DNA from 2 places in the Janibacter sp. CX7 genome. Region 2 is predicted to be linked to the other one. Evidence: riboswitches for the same ligand, from Rfam matches in the RefSeq annotation. Region 2 holds a riboswitch; the other holds the start of a gene.
The links. A riboswitch is a leader RNA that binds a small molecule or an ion and turns the genes downstream of it on or off. The one in region 2 is predicted to bind thiamine pyrophosphate.

Region 1: another riboswitch for thiamine pyrophosphate. It lies ahead of NMQ01_RS14575 (ECF transporter S component); the one in region 2 lies ahead of thiC (phosphomethylpyrimidine synthase ThiC).

The regions. Positions count from the first base shown of each region.
Region 1 covers NZ_CP101464.1:2,954,652-2,962,224, reverse strand. Annotated here, with positions in the region: gene NMQ01_RS14600 (FtsX-like permease family protein) at 1-1,545, shown strand, start outside; gene NMQ01_RS14595 (ABC transporter ATP-binding protein) at 1,542-2,378, shown strand; gene NMQ01_RS14590 (ABC transporter ATP-binding protein) at 2,375-3,094, shown strand; gene NMQ01_RS14585 (NAD(P)H-quinone oxidoreductase) at 3,191-4,168, opposite strand; gene NMQ01_RS14580 (DUF4235 domain-containing protein) at 4,168-4,455, opposite strand; TPP riboswitch at 4,588-4,690, shown strand; gene NMQ01_RS14575 (ECF transporter S component) at 4,767-5,411, shown strand; gene NMQ01_RS14570 (ATP-binding cassette domain-containing protein) at 5,420-7,573, shown strand, end outside.
Region 2 covers NZ_CP101464.1:621,800-629,372, forward strand. Annotated here, with positions in the region: gene NMQ01_RS03180 (hypothetical protein) at 1-284, shown strand, start outside; gene NMQ01_RS03185 (SRPBCC family protein) at 295-735, shown strand; gene NMQ01_RS03190 (multidrug efflux SMR transporter) at 766-1,086, opposite strand; gene NMQ01_RS03195 (multidrug efflux SMR transporter) at 1,086-1,430, opposite strand; gene NMQ01_RS03200 (DinB family protein) at 1,453-1,980, shown strand; gene NMQ01_RS03205 (hypothetical protein) at 1,997-2,437, opposite strand; gene NMQ01_RS03210 (LuxR family transcriptional regulator) at 2,603-3,358, opposite strand; gene thiD (bifunctional hydroxymethylpyrimidine kinase/phosphomethylpyrimidine kinase) at 3,413-4,243, opposite strand; TPP riboswitch at 4,296-4,403, shown strand; gene thiC (phosphomethylpyrimidine synthase ThiC) at 4,476-6,152, shown strand; gene NMQ01_RS03225 (MFS transporter) at 6,149-7,498, shown strand; gene thiM (hydroxyethylthiazole kinase) at 7,495-7,573, shown strand, end outside.

The DNA of each region.
Region 1 (7,573 bases), 900 kb from region 2:
CGACGGGTCCTCGTCGTCACGACCGTGGCCACCGCGGTCGCCGTCTTCGGGGCCAATGCGGTCGTCGTCGCCGATCGCAACCGGCTCGCCCGCGCCGAGCTGGAGACCGGCTCCCCTGCCGTGCTGTCGGTGGACTCGCCCACCGCGCCGGCGCTCCTCGACGCCGCGACCACCCTCGACGAGCACGACATCGATGCCGCGCCCGTGGCCCTCATCCGGCCCAAGGCCGACACCGCCGGCGCGACGATGGCGGTCGACCCCGAGGCGCTCGTGCGCGTCGCCCACCCCGAGGCCGTGAGCGGTCTCGACGTCGACGCCCTGGCCCTGCCCGAGCAGGAGCCCGTCCGGCTGCCGGCCGGCGACGTGACCGCGCGGGTGACCTGGGACCTGCGCGGGCTCGGCGACGCCGAACCCCCGACGCTCCTGCTCGACATGACGACCCGCGAGGGGGATGCCCGCTCGGCGGAGATCGCGACCCTCGGGCCCAAGGGCACGGGCCAGGTCACGGTCGACTCCCCGCTCTTCTGCTCGGCGGGCTGCCGCCTCGCCGGCATCCGGGTCGGGACCTCGGGCGTCACCGGCAGCAGTGTGCGCGGCACGGTCACCGTCACCGACCTGTCCGTCGCCGGCCGCCCGCTGCCCGTGGGCAGCCAGAGCACGTGGGAGGACGAGAAGGCCGGTGACGGCACCGGCCTGACCCTCACGGCGAAGGGGAAGTCCCTCACCCTCGGGGTCGCAGCCGCCGACGGCGCCGACGTCGCCGCCCACGTCACCGACGTGCCGCGACCGGTGCCCGCGATCGTCTCGGGAGAGGTCGCGGAGAAGGGCGACACGGTGCAGGTGCTCGACGTCGCCGGCGGTCAGACCGACGTCGTCGCCGCCCAGCACGTCGCGGCGCTGCCGGCCGCGACCGACGCCGGGGTGCTCGTCTCCCTTCGCGCCCTGGCGCGGGTGACGGGCGAGCTCGACACCACCCGCACCGACCGCGAGCTGTGGCTCGCCGACGCGTCGCCGGGCACCCTCGAGCGGGCGCAGGAGGTGCTCGCCGACGAGGGCGTCGCCGTGCGCTCGGTGCGCACGACCGAGCAGGCCGACCGGGTCTTCGACCAGTCGGCGTCCGGGTGGGGGCTGCAGCTCGCGCTCATCGGTGGGGCGCTCGCCGTCGTCCTCGCGGCGCTCGTCCTGCTCATCCTTGCCGTCACCGGCTGGCGGGCTACCGTGCGCGACCTCGCCGCCCTGCGGGTCAGCGGTGTGGCGGCGAAGGACATCGGTCGCGCCCTGCGCACCGAGCACCTGACGAGCGTCGCCGTCGGTGTCCTCCTCGGCGCCCTGTGCGCGCTCGCCGGATCGTGGATCGCGCTGCCGGCGCTGCCGCTCTTCACCTCGCGCGCAGCGGTGCCCGCGCTCGACCACTCGCCCGCCTGGGTCGCGGTGCTGGCCGCGACGGTCGGGGTCGCCGTCGTCCTGCTCGTCGTCGCCCTGCTGCTCGCGGCCGGCGTGCGCCGTCGGGTCACCCTCTCGGCCGCGAGGGGGGAGCCGACGTGACCGGTCTGCCGCTGCGCACCCACGGGCTCGTGCACATCTACCGCGCCGAGGGGCACGACGTCGCCGCCCTCTCGGGCGTCGACCTCACCGTCGCGGCGGGCGAGCGCATCGCGCTGCTCGGGCCGAGCGGTGCGGGCAAGTCGACGCTCCTCGCACTCTTCGGCGGCCTGCTGCGCCCGAGCGCCGGCCGCATCCACGTCGGCGACCACGAGCTGTCGGTGATGTCCGAGGCGCAGGTCGACGCCTTCCGCGCGCAGGAGGTCGGCATCGTCCTGCAGGGCGCCGCGCGCAACCACCTGCCGTGGCTGTCGGTGCGGGGCAACATCGACTTCGCCCAGCGCTCGGCCCGCCGCTCAGGGCGCACCGTGCCCGAGGTCGACGACCTGCTCGAGCTGCTCGGGCTCACCGACGTCGCCGACGCCCCGCTCGACGGGCTCACCCCGGGCGCCCTCCAGCTCGCCGCACTCGCGGTCGCGCTCGCCTCCGGGCCGGGGCTGCTCCTCGGCGACGAGCCGACGAGCCAGCTCGACCACGACTCCCGCGACGTCGTCCTCGAGGCCATGGCCGAGGTCGGGCGCACCCTCGGCACGACGATCGTCGTCGTCACCCACGACCCCGACGTGGCCGCAGCATTTCCCCGGACCGTGACGATCCGCGACGGGCGGGTCGGTGGCGAGGGGCGCAGCGGCGAGGAGTACTCCGTCGTCGCCGCCGACGGGTCGCTGCCGCTGCCCCCGCCGGCGCTCGACGCCTTCCCGCCCGGCACCCTCGTGCGCGTCCACCGGGCGGACGACGGCACCTGGCAGCTGATCACCGACGAGGAGGGCGCATGAGCCCGGGCAGCCCCGCCACGACCAACGCCCCGGACCGGACCGGAGGGGTCCTCGTCCTCGACGACGTGAGCGTCCGCTACGGAGAGGTCGTCGCGGTCGACGGCGCGAGTGCCACCGCCCGCCCGGGAGAGGTCACCGCCGTCACCGGTCACTCCGGGGCGGGCAAGACCTCGCTGCTGTGGGCGGTCGGCGGGCTGCTCGCGCCGGGGCAGGCGAGCGGCTCGATCACACTGGGGGACACCGCGATCGGCGAGGAGGCGACCTCGCGCGCCGCGGGTGCCGTGCTCATCCCGCAGGGCAGCGCCCTCGCCGAGGTCCTCACCGCCCGCGACAACGTCGCGGTGCCACTCGTCGCAGCCGGTGTGCCCGGCGGGGACGCGCTCGCCCAGGCCGACCACGCGCTCGCCTCCGTCGGGCTCGACGAGCACGGCGACCACCTCGCCGAGGAGCTCTCCGGCGGTCAGCGGCAGCGCGTGGCCGTGGCTCGGGGACTGGCGCTGGCCTCCCTTCGCCTGGGGGCGGGGGCGGCGGTGCTGCTCGCCGACGAACCCACCTCCGAGCTCGACCACGACACCCGCGAGCGGGTCGTGGTGCTGCTCGAGGACCTCGCCCGCCGTGGCGCGACGGTGCTCCTGGCGACGCACGACCCCGAGGTCGCCGAGATCGCCCCCGCCCGCTGGCACCTCGACGACGGCCGCCTCACCCCGACCCCCTGACTCTGCAGGACCCTAGGGTTTTGCAGGGTTGGGGCCGGGCAACTCTGCAGGACCCTAGGGTTTTGCAGGGTTGGGGGGCCGGGCGAAGGGGGTGGCTCAGGCGGTGAGCAGGATCTTGCCGATGTGACCGCTCGCCTCGAGCTCGCGGTGGGCGTCGGCGGCGCGCTCGAGCGGGTAGGTGCCCTGGACGATCGGGCGCACGGCACCGTCCTCGACCAGCGGCCACACGTGCTCGCGGACCGCGGCGACGATCGCCGCCTTTTCCGCAGCGGGGCGGGCCCGCAGCGAGGTCGCGATGACCGCGGCGCGCTTGCTCAGCAGCTTGCCGAGGTCGAGCTCGCCCTTGCGGCCGCCCATGAGGCCGATGACGACGAGCCGGCCCGACGTCGCCAGCAGGTCGACATTGCGGGGCAGGTACTTGGCGCCCATGAGGTCGAGGACGACGTCGGCCCCGTGACCGTCGGTCGCCGCGCGCACCTCCTCGACGAAGTCCTGCTCTCGGTAGTTGACGAGGATCTGCGCGCCGAGGTCGCGGCAGACGTCGAGCTTGTCCTGCGAGCCGGCAGTCACCGCCACCCGCGCTCCGGCGGCCGTGGCGAGCTGGATCGCCATCGTGCCGATGCCCGACGACCCGCCGTGGACGAGGAAGACCTCGCCGGGCTGGAGGTTGGCCGTCATGAAGACGTTGGACCAGACCGTGCACGCGACCTCGGGCAACCCCGCGGCCTCGGTGAGGCTCACTCCCTTCGGCACGGGGAGGAGCTGTGCCGCAGGCACCCGGACCTGCTCCGCATAGCCGCCACCGTCGACGAGGGCGCAGACCTCGTCGCCCACGGACCAGCCCTCGACACCGGGACCGACCTCGCGGATCGTGCCCGAGACCTCGAGGCCCGGCAGTGGCGAGGCGCCCGCGGGCGGCGGGTAGTGCCCGAGCCGCTGCATGACGTCGGCGCGGTTGACCCCGGCGGCCACCATGTCGACGACGACGTCGCCCGGGCCGGCCGTGGGGGCCTCGACCTCGGTGACCTGCAGGACGTCGGCGTCACCGGGCTCGGTGATGGAGACGCCGCGCATCAGGAGACCTTGTCCAGCTCTCCCTGGACGGACTGCATGGCCTCGGGCAGGTGACCCGCGGACTTCTTGTAGAAGCTCGCCGCCTGGCGCGTGGCCATGGTGCGGGCCAGGCCCATCGCCAGACCGGCGAGGGCGGCGAAGGCGATGGCCTCGCCGATGGGGTTCTCGGGGTTGTTGGGGTCGATCGTCTCGCCCTTGCCGAGGCGCGACCACGCGATGGAGATGACCTTGTTGGCGACGATGCCGGCGATGATCGCCGAGCCGGTGCCCAGCACCTTCCAGACCATGTTGCCCACGAGACGTCCTTTCGTACACACACGCTGCGGAGGTGGCGACGGTCGCCGCCACCCGGTACGTCTCCAACCCTGCCACAGGACGGGCACGGCGGACCGCCCGTCCACCCGCGCGGCTATGCTGGCCGGGCACGACAGGGGAGCGCAGCAGCGCTGAGAGTGCGGGTGACCGCAGACCCTCGTACCTGATCCGGCTAGCACCGGCGTAGGGAGTCGAGTCTCAGGGAACGTCGTCGACGCACGGCCCGTGGCCGGGTGACGGCGCCGATCCCTCCCTGTGGAACCCACACAGGAGAAGCATCAGCATGACCACCACCAAGACGCCGGCCGCGTCCCGCGCCGGCACCGTCCTCGCGACCCGCCCCCTCATGGGCTGGCGCACCGTCGACCTGCTGACCGTCGCCTTCCTCGGCGTGGCCTTCGGCGTCGCCTACTGGGGCTACAACCTCGTCTACGCCGGGCCGCTCTCGGTCGTCGGCTCCGCCTTCCAGCCCGCGATGGGCCTCGTCGTCGGCTTCTGGTTCATCGCCGGCGTCGTCGGTGGGCTCGTCGTGCGCCGCCCCGGCGCGGCCGTCGCGTGCGAGCTCATCGCCGCGGTCGTCTCGGCGCTCTTCGGCAACCAGTGGGGCGCGACGACGATCCTCTCCGGCCTCGCGCAGGGCATCGGCGCCGAGCTCGCCTTCGCGATCTTCGCCTACAAGGCCTTCGGCCCGGCCGTCGCGCTGCTCGCCGGCGCCCTGTCCGCCCCGCTGGAGTGGGTCTACGAGATCGTCTGGTACTTCGCCGACTGGACCTGGACGTGGAAGCTCGCCTACCTGCCGCTCATGGTCGTCTCCGGCATCGTCATCGCCGGCCTCGGCGGCTGGGCCCTCACCCGGGCGCTCGCCGCGGCGGGTGCGCTCAACCCCTTCCCCCCGGGGCAGGAGCAGCTCGAGCGCAGGGCCGTCTGATCCCAGCGGTGTCGGAGGTCGAAGGGGGTGCCCGTGGCGCCGTCGAGGTCCACGGGCTGACCTGGCGTCCCGCAGGTCGGCGGGAGCCGGTCCTCACGGACGTCGACCTGAGCCTGCGGCCCGGCGAGCGGGTGCTGCTCGTGGGGCCGAGCGGGTCGGGCAAGTCGACCCTGCTCCGGGCCCTCGCGGGCCTGCTGCTCACCGTCGACTCCGGCGACCTCGCCGGTGAGGTCACCGTCGACGGCGTGGCGCCCGGCGAGCGGGCGGGTGCGGTCGGGCTCCTCCTCCAGGAACCCGGGTCGGGCACCGTGGCGGCGACGGTCGGTCGCGACGTGGCCTTCGGGCTGGAAAACGTGGGCCGGCCCCCCGCCGAGATGCAGACCGTCGTCGCGTCGTGCCTCGACGCCGTCGGCCTGGGCCACCTGCCCCTCGACACGCCGACCCACGCCCTGTCGGGCGGCCAGACCCAGCGACTCGCGCTCGCCGGGGCCCTCGCCCTGCGGCCGGGGCTGCTCCTGCTCGACGAGCCGACGGCGATGCTCGACGCCGACAGCGCCGCGCAGGTGCGCGATGCCGTCGTCACCGCGGCGGCCGGGCTGACGACGGTCGTCGTCGAGCACCGCCTCGAGCCCTGGCTCGAGCACGTCGACCGGGTGCTCGTGCTCGGCCGCGACGGGCGCATCCGCCACGACGGTGACCCGCGGAGGGTCCTCGCCGAGCACGGCGAGAGCCTGGCGGCCGACGGCATCTGGGTGCCGGGCGTGCCGGCTCCTGAGCCGCTCGACGTCGACCTCGGTCCCCTGGCCTGCCCCGTTGCGCCCGCGCGCGGCGCACTCGCGCCCGACGCTCCCGCGCGCGGCGCACTCGCGCCCGGCGCGCCGGTGCTCACCGCCGAGCCATTGCGGGTCGAGCGGCGGCGCAACCACCTCGACGGGCGCAGCGAGCTGACGACCGCGCTCGTCACGCAGGCCCCGCTGACCGTCGCCGCGGGCCGGGCCACGGCGCTCGTCGGACCCAGCGGTGGGGGCAAGAGCACGTGGCTGGCCACGATGGCTGGACTGGTGCCCCCTTCGTCGGGGCGGGTGGTGGTCGGCGACGACGCGGGAGCCGACGCTCCCGAGGTGGCGGACCTGCCGGCCGACGAGGTGGCGCAGCTGCTCGGCTGGGTGCCGCAGTGGAGCTCGAGCGCGCTGCTCGCTCGCACGGTCCTCGACGAGGTCCTGCTCACCGGCCGCACCCTCGGCACGGCCGACGAGGGCGCGGCCCGGCACCTGCTCGACGTGCTCGGCCTGGCGCACCTCGAGCGCGCCGACCCGCAGACCCTCTCTGGCGGCGAGCAGCGCCGCCTCGCCGTCGCCGCGGCCCTCGCGCACGGCCCGGCTGCCGTCCTGGCCGACGAACCGACCGTCGGCCAGGACCGGGGCACCTGGGCGGCCGTCGCCGGCCTGCTCGCCGCCCACCGTGCCCGGGGCGGCGGCGTCGTCGCCGCAACCCACGACCCCGACCTCGTGGCCCTCGTCGACGAGGTCCGCACGGTCCGGCGCCCTCGGGTCGACCCACCCCCGCCGGCCCCTCGTGCGGTGCTCTCCGCGTGCGGCCCGCTCTCGCTCTTCGCCGCGGCCGTCGTCCCGATGGTCGCCGCGGTCCTCTCGCCGGGCTGGCAGGTCTCGCTCGTCGTCCTCGCCCTGCTCGCCGTCGGCGCCGTCGTCGGCCTGTCGACGCTGCCCGGCACCGGACCAGGCTGGACCACCGCGCGTCGCTGGCGGGGGCTGGCCCTGCGGCTCGTGCCTGCCCTCGTCGGCGCCCTCGGCGTGGGCTGGTCGACGTGGCTGCTCGGCACCCACGACGTCGAGGTCGCCGTCTCGGCGGCGCTGCGGCTGCTCGTCATCGTCGTGCCGTCGGCGATCCTGCTCGGCTTCGTCGACCCGGACGACCTCGCCGACCACCTCGGTCAGCGGCTGCACCTGCCCGCTCGACCGGTCGTGGCGCTCGGCGCCGCCCTGCAGCGGGTCCAGTCCTTCGGTGCAGCGTGGTCCGAGGTGGGCTGGGCGCGGCGGCTGCGGGGCCAGGGCGTGACCTGGCGGCGGCCGGCCGGGGTCGTGGCGCACCTGTGGGCGTCGACCTTCGGCATGCTGCTGCGCTCGCTCGGCATGGCCGCGACG
Region 2 (7,573 bases):
GCGTGGCGCCCATGCCGCGCGCGCTCGCCGTGACCTACCTCGGTCTCGGGGCGCTCGCCGCGCTGCTCCTCGCGGGTGGGCTCGTCGTGACGCTCGTCGCGGCGCCCTCCACCGCGTGGCTGGTCCTGCTGCTGCTCGTCTGGTGCTTCGGGGTCGTCGAGCTGGTCAACTACTCGCTCCGACGACTGGCCTTCCCCGTCACCAGGTGGTGGTCCGGGGTGGCGCAGGGTCGCACCCCGCAGCTGGCCCGCGATGTCCGAGCGAGCCTCGCGCAGCGCCCCTAGAGTGGCGGGCATGGACGAGACCAAGGTCGTCACCGCATCCACCACCATCCCCGCCGCGCCCGAGGCGGTCTTCGAGGAGATCGCCGACCCCGCGCGCCAGCTCGCGTGGGACGGCAACGACAACCTCGGCGCGTCCGCACCCGGCCAGCGGGTCCACGCGGTCGGCGACGTCTTCATGACGACGACGACCTCGGGCAACGACCGCTACAACCACGTCGTGGACTTCGAGGAGGGGCGTCGCATCGCCTGGCGTCCGGCGGCGCAGGGGCAGGCCCCCTTCGGCCACCAGTGGGGGTGGGAGCTGACCCCGACCGACGACGGCGGCACCGAGGTCACCCACACCTACGACTGGGGCGAGCTGACCGACGAGTCGCGCTTCGAGCGGGCGCGCAACACGACCGAGGCCAACCTGCGCTCGTCCCTCGACCGGCTCGCCGCGCTCTTCGGCTGACCTGCACCGGACCGGGCCGCGCGCGCTCGGTCAGTGCCCGCCGCCGAGCTCGAGCAGCACACCGACCATGATCAGGCCGATCCCGGCAACCATCCGCCGGGTGAGGACCTCGCCGAAGAGCACGCGCGAGCCGATGGCGGTCAGCGCGACCCCGGCCGCGGCCCACGTCCCGTAGGCGACGCCGAGGGGCATGCCGCGCGCGAGGCTCGTCGACAGCGCGGCGAAGGCCGTGACGTAGCCGAGGGCCACGGCGGCGTACCACCGACGGTCGGTGTGCACCGCCCCGCGCAGCGACAGCGTCCCGGCGACCTCGGCCGCCACGGCGACGACCAGCCACACCCAGGCGGTCATCACGGCTCCTCGGGCGCTGTCGTCGCGCTCGGGGCGCCCGTCTCCACGAGCAGGACGCCTCCGATGACGAGCACGACGCCGAGCCCCATGAGGGGGGTGAAGGCCTCGCCGAGCAGCAGGGTCGACAGGACGGTGGTCAGGGCGACACCACAGGCCGACCAGATCCCGTAGGCGATGCCCAGCGGCGTGCCTCGCCGGAGCACGACGGCGAGCAGGCCGAAGGACAGGGCGTACCCGGTCACGACGACGACGTAGAGCGCCGGCCGGTCGAGCGCCGCCTTGAGGCTCACGGTGGCCGCGACCTCGCAGGCGATGGCGGCGGCGAGCAGCTGCCAGGTCGTCATGCCCCGACCCTAGGCTGGACGCATGAGCGCCACGCCGCCGCCGGCCGACCACGACACCCGTGACTGGACCTTCGTCGTCGACGACGGGTGCGACGAGTGCGGCTACGTCCCGCACGACCCGGCGACGACGAGTGCCCGGCTCCTCGCCGGCGTGCCCCGCTGGGCCGCGGCCCTGCAGCGTCCGGGGGTGGGTGAACGGCCGGCCCCGGGGGTGTGGTCACCCCTCGAGTACGCCTGCCACGCGCGCGACCTCGTCCGGGTCCTCGGCGAGCGGGTGGGCGCCGTGCTCGCCCGGGAGGGCGCCCCCTTCGCGAGCTACGACGGGGAGGCCGAGGCGGTGCGCCAGGAGTTCTGGGCCAGTGACCCGCAGGTCGTGGCGCGCCAGATCGCCGAGGAGACCGAGCGCACCGTCGCCGTCCTCGACCGCGTGCGCGATGAGGCGTGGGAGCGCGCCGGCACCCGGGGTGACGGCGCGCCCTTCACGATCGCCGGCCTGAGCCGCTACCTGCTCCACGACGTGGAGCACCACCTGCACGACGTCGGGGCCTGACGGCGGTGCCAGCGGCTCAGCTCGCCTGGTCCGCCTGGCACTGCGCGATCGCCATGCCGAGCCCCTCGTCGAGGATGGGGAAGTCGGCCTCGCCCAGGAAGTTGATCGCCGTGGGCGTCCTGCCCTGCGGGTTGTTGTGGAGCGCGCCACCACCCACGGTCGCCTTCGAGTGGATGAGCGGCACCGAGGTCGCGCCGGTCTCGGCCATCCAGTGGTCGATCGCGACGGAGGCGTAGCCGGCGCACTCCGGCATGCCGATGTCCTCGGCGATGATCATGCTGCCGAGCGTGGTCAGCGACATCCACGGGGTGCCGCCCTGCGAGAGCTGGGCGTAGGCACGCTCGTTCCAGTCGACCTTGTAGCAGTGGTGGGCCGAGGCCATGCTGGCCGTCGCCAGGCCGAGGGCCGCTGCGGCTGCCGTCGTGGTCGCCGCCCGACGCAGGATGTGGTGTGACATGTCTGCTCCTCTCCCGGGCCGCCGCTCCGCTGCGGCGGCCTCGGACCCAGCAGACTCCTGCTGCGCCGGGCGCCGCTATTGGCAGTTCTACCCACAGGGGGAGGGCCCGGCCGAGTCGTGGTGGCGGCCAGCCGTGGCCCCGGACCAGCCGGTCGTGGCTCGCCCTCAGCCCGTCGCGAGCAGACCGATCCGCTGCGCCTTGACGACGGCGCTCAGCCGATCGGTGACGCCGAGCTTGGCGTAGATGTGGGCGAGATGGCGGTGGACCGTGCGCTCGGAGCAGCCGGCGTGACGGGCGATGGTCGCGGCCTTGTGGCCGGCGGCCAGCAGGCAGAGGACCTCGTGCTCCCGCTGGGTCAGCTGGGCGACGTGCAGGGTGGGCGGCGCCAGGTGCTCCGGCTCGAGCAGACGCACGAGCCCGGCGACGACGGGCTGCACCGCGGTGAGCAGCGCGAGGTCGCGCTCGCCGTAGTCCTCCCCGCGGCGCCCCACGAGGAAGGCGACGAACTCGGTGCCGGACCGCACGGGCAGGGCAGCGACCTGGTCGATGCCCCAGATCTCGAGGCTGCCGCGGCACTTGCCGGAGGCCTGCCACGCGGCCTGGCCGCCGTAGGCGAGGCCGGCGGTCGTCGGCTCGAGGTCTCCGGCACGGATCGGGTCGAGCAGCGGGTCGGGGCCACCCGTGATGCGCAGCTCGTCGCTCATCCGGGCGCGGGCCGCCGGTGTCGCGGCGCTGCCCACGGCGCGGACCTCGAAGCCGTCGGGGGCCCCGTGGACCATGAGCCCGGTCGGTGAGGAGAGCAGGTCGACGAGCAGGTCGCTCATCCGCGCCAGCCGGGCGTCGACGTGCTCGGAGGCGCCAGCGACCCCCGTGACGAGCCTGACGACCGTCGCGTACTCGTCGATGCCCTTGCCCGACATGGGGGACATCTTCCTCGCGCGTCGGGGGATGGTAAAGGCGTGGTCAGCAGATGGTCACGGGTGCTGCCACCGCCGCTGCTCGTGGAAGTGGTGCACCGGCCCGGCGCCGGACCCGATCCCGAGCGACTCCCCGTGCCGCAGCGCCTCGGTGAGCCAGCCGCGCGCCTCCCGCACGGCCGGCAGCCACCGCTCGTGCCGGGGGCGAAGGGCGGCGACCGCCGAGCTGAGCGTGCAGCCGGTGCCGTGCGTCGCCGTCGTCGCGATCCGCGGCCCGCGCAGCGGCACGGCTCCGTCGTCGTCGTGCCAGAGGTCCACGGCCTCCGGGCCGTCGAGGTGGCCACCCTTGAGCAGCACCCGGCGGGCACCGAGCGCGCGCAGCCGCCCGGCCTGCTCCGGCAGGTCCGCCTCGCTGCCGGCCGGGGACGCGTCGAGGAGGACGGCGGCCTCGGGCACGTTGGGGGTGATGACGTCGGCGCGGGGGAGCAGCGCGCGCACGGCGTCGACGGCCTCGGGGGCGAGCAGGCGCGACCCCGAGGTCGAGACCATGACGGGATCGAGGACGACCGGCGTGGTCGCGAGGGGTTCGCTCGTCAGCAGCTCGTGCACGGTCTCGACGAGTTCCGCGGAGGCGAGCATCCCGACCTTGACGACGTCGATGCGCACGTCCTCGACGAGCGTCTCGACCTGGGCGCGCACGACGTCGACGGGCACCTCGTGCACGAGCGTCACGCCCCGCGTCGACTGCGCCGTCAGGGCCGTGATGACGCAGGTGCCGTAGGCGCCCAGGGCGCTGAAGGTCTTCAGGTCGGCCTGGACCCCGGCACCGCCCGACGGGTCGGAGCCGGCGACGGACAGGGCGACCGGCGGTCGCGGGAGGGCGGTCATGGTCGCACCGTAACGGTGCCCGGCGGGGCACCGACGGCGTGTGGTTGGATCGGGGTACCCCCGCGGGAGCCCGGGCACGGGCTGAGATCGGACTGCTGCCGTCCGGACCGTCTGAACCTGTCCGGATCATGCCGGCGAAGGAAGAGGAGGCGCCCGCGTGCGCACACCCGTCGAGTCAGAGCTCCACCCCCAGCACCGTCGCGAAGAGGTCGTCGACCCCCACGACCCGTCGATCAGGGTCGCGGTCACCGCGATCTCCCTGGCCGACAGCCCCGACGGCACCCCCAACGAGGACGTCCACGTCTACCGCACCAGCGGGCCCGGTGCCGACCCGGAGGTCGGCCTGCCCGACCACCGGGGTGCGTGGATCACCGGTCGCGGTGACGTCGAGCCCTACGAAGGGAGACCCCGTCACCTCGCCGACGACGGCCGTGCGGCGCAGCGGCGCGGTGCTGCTGCGGCGGCGTGGCAGGGCCCGGCGCGTCGCCCCCTTCGTGCCGTGGCCGGCAGCACGGTGACCCAGCTGCACTACGCCAGGCGCGGCGAGATCACCGCGGAGATGCGCAGCGCCGCACTGCGAGAAGGCTGCTCGCCCGAGCTCGTCCGCGACGAGGTCGCCGCCGGCCGGGCGATCATCCCGGCCAACGTCAACCACCCGGAGTCCGAGCCGATGGTCATCGGCCGCGCCTTCCTCACGAAGATCAACGCCAACATCGGCAGCTCGGCCGTCACCTCGTCGATCGCCGAGGAGGTCGACAAGCTCACCTGGGCCACCCGCTGGGGTGCCGACACGGTCATGGACCTGTCGACCGGCGACGACATCCACACGACGCGCGAGTGGATCATCCGCAACAGCCCCGTACCGATCGGCACCGTGCCGATCTACCAGGCCCTCGAAAAGGTGGACGGGAAGGCGGAGGAGCTCACCTGGGAGATCTTCCGCGACACCGTCATCGAGCAGTGCGAGCAGGGCGTCGACTACATGACGATCCACGCCGGGGTGCGGCTCGCCTTCGTGCCCCTGACGGCCGAGCGGGTCACCGGCATCGTCTCCCGGGGTGGGTCGATCATGGCCGGCTGGTGCCTGGCCCACCACGAGGAGTCCTTCCTCTGGACGCACTTCGACGAGCTGTGCGAGATCTTCGCCCGCTACGACGTCGCCTTCTCGCTCGGCGACGGGCTGCGGCCGGGGTCGGTCGCCGACGCCAACGACGAGGCGCAGCTCGCCGAGCTGCGCACCCTGGGCGAGCTGACCCTGCGGGCCTGGGAGCACGACGTGCAGGTCATGGTCGAGGGCCCGGGCCACGTGCCGCTCCACCTCGTCAAGGACAACGTCGACCTCGAGCAGGAGTGGTGCCACGGGGCGCCCTTCTACACGCTCGGCCCGCTCGTCACCGACATCGCGCCCGGCTACGACCACATCACCTCGGCGATCGGCGCGACCGAGATCGCCCGCCACGGCACGGCGATGCTCTGCTACGTCACGCCCAAGGAGCACCTCGGCCTGCCCGACCGCGACGACGTGCGCACCGGGGTGGTCACCTACAAGATCGCCGCGCACGCCGCCGACCTGGCCAAGGGGCACCCGCGGGCACGCGAGCGCGACGACGCGCTCAGCCGGGCGCGCTTCGAGTTCCGCTGGCACGACCAGTTCGCGCTCGCCCTCGACCCGCCGCGCGCGATGGCCTTCCACGACGAGACCCTGCCGGCGGAGCCGGCGAAGACCGCGCACTTCTGCTCGATGTGCGGACCGAAGTTCTGCTCCATGCGGATCAGCCAGGACATCCGCGACGCCTACGGGTCCGGTGCGGCGCAGCAGGCCATCGCCGAGGCCGGCATGGCGGCGAAGTCGCGTCAGTTCGTCGAGCTCGGCTCGAGCGTCTACGTGCGCGACGAGGCGACCCGGTGAGCCTCGTGCCCGGGCTGCCGCCGACCGGCCGCGCGGCCGTGCGCGCCGGCATCGTCGGCAACTACGTCGACCAGATCAACATCTTCCTGCCCGTCGTCGCGCTCGCCCCGGCGCTGGCGACCCTCGCCGGCCCGCACGCGGGCGTCACCGCGGGCGCCGTCGTCATCGTCGCGACGCTCCTCGGTCGGCCGATCGGCGCGATGGTCTTCGGCCGCATCGCCGACCGGGCCGGGCGCACCCGCACGACCCAGGTGGCGATCGCCGGCACCGCGGCGTGCAGCCTCGCGATCGCCGCGGTGCCGACGCACGAGAGCATCGGCGCCCTGGCGATCGCGGCGGTGGTCGTGCTGCGGTTCGTCGGCGGGGTCTTCCTCGCCGGGGAGTACACCTCGGCCATCCCGCTCGCGATGGAGTGGTCGGTGCCGCGACGCCGCGGCCTCGTCTCCGGGCTCATCATGTCGATGGCGCCGTGGGCGCAGTCGACGATCGCCTTCCCCACCGCGGGCCTGCTCGCCGCGCTCGGGCCGCAGGCCTACGCGGAGTGGGGGTGGCGGCTCGCCTTCGTCTGCGGCGGCCTCGCGAGCCTGGCTCTCTTGGCCTACTACTCCGCGCGCGTCGCCGACGCACCGCAGGTCGTACGGCAGCGCGAGCAGGCCGACGAAGGGAGGGCCCCCGCCTCCCTCGGTCTGCGCGCGGTCCTCGGTGGCGCCTTCGCCGGTGCCTTCTGGCAGATCTTCGGCCTGATGAGCGGGCTGTGGCTCATGACCAACATGGTCGTCATCCACGCAACCGGCCGGCTCTCGGCGGACCCGGGGTCCGACGGGGGAGAGGTCGCGCTCGTCATGGGCATCGCGTCGGTCGCCCAGGCGCTCGTCATGTCGCTCACCGGCCACTGGTCGACCCTCCTCGGGCGGCGACGCTTCTTCGTCGGGTGGGGGCTGGGCGCCGCGGTCGTCGCCCCGCTCCTGTGGGCGGGCACGATGGCGACGCAGGTCGTGCCGGCCGTCGTCGGCGTCGCGCTGCTCCAGGTCGTCACGGTGTGCGGCTACGGGCCGGTCGGGGCCTACCTGTGCGAGCGATTCCCGGCGCACGTGCGCTCCACCGGCTACGGCACGGCCTACTCGCTGTCGATCGTCGTCCCGGCGCTGTGGCCGTGGTGGCTGCCGGAGCTGCAGTCCGTGCTGGGCCGTGACGGATCGGTCGCCGCCGTCCTGGTCGTGGGTGGTCTGCTCGTCGCCGGGTGCGGGGCGCTCGGCCCCCGCCTCGCCGGCCCCGACCTCGACCGTGACGTCGAGCTCGTCGCCCAGCGGCCCGAGGCCCCTTCTGCCGCAGGGGCGCTCGCATGATCGGCGTCGCGCGGGCTCGCGACCACCGGGCGGAGATCGCCGCGGCGGTCGACGCCGTGCGCGCCTCGGCGCCGC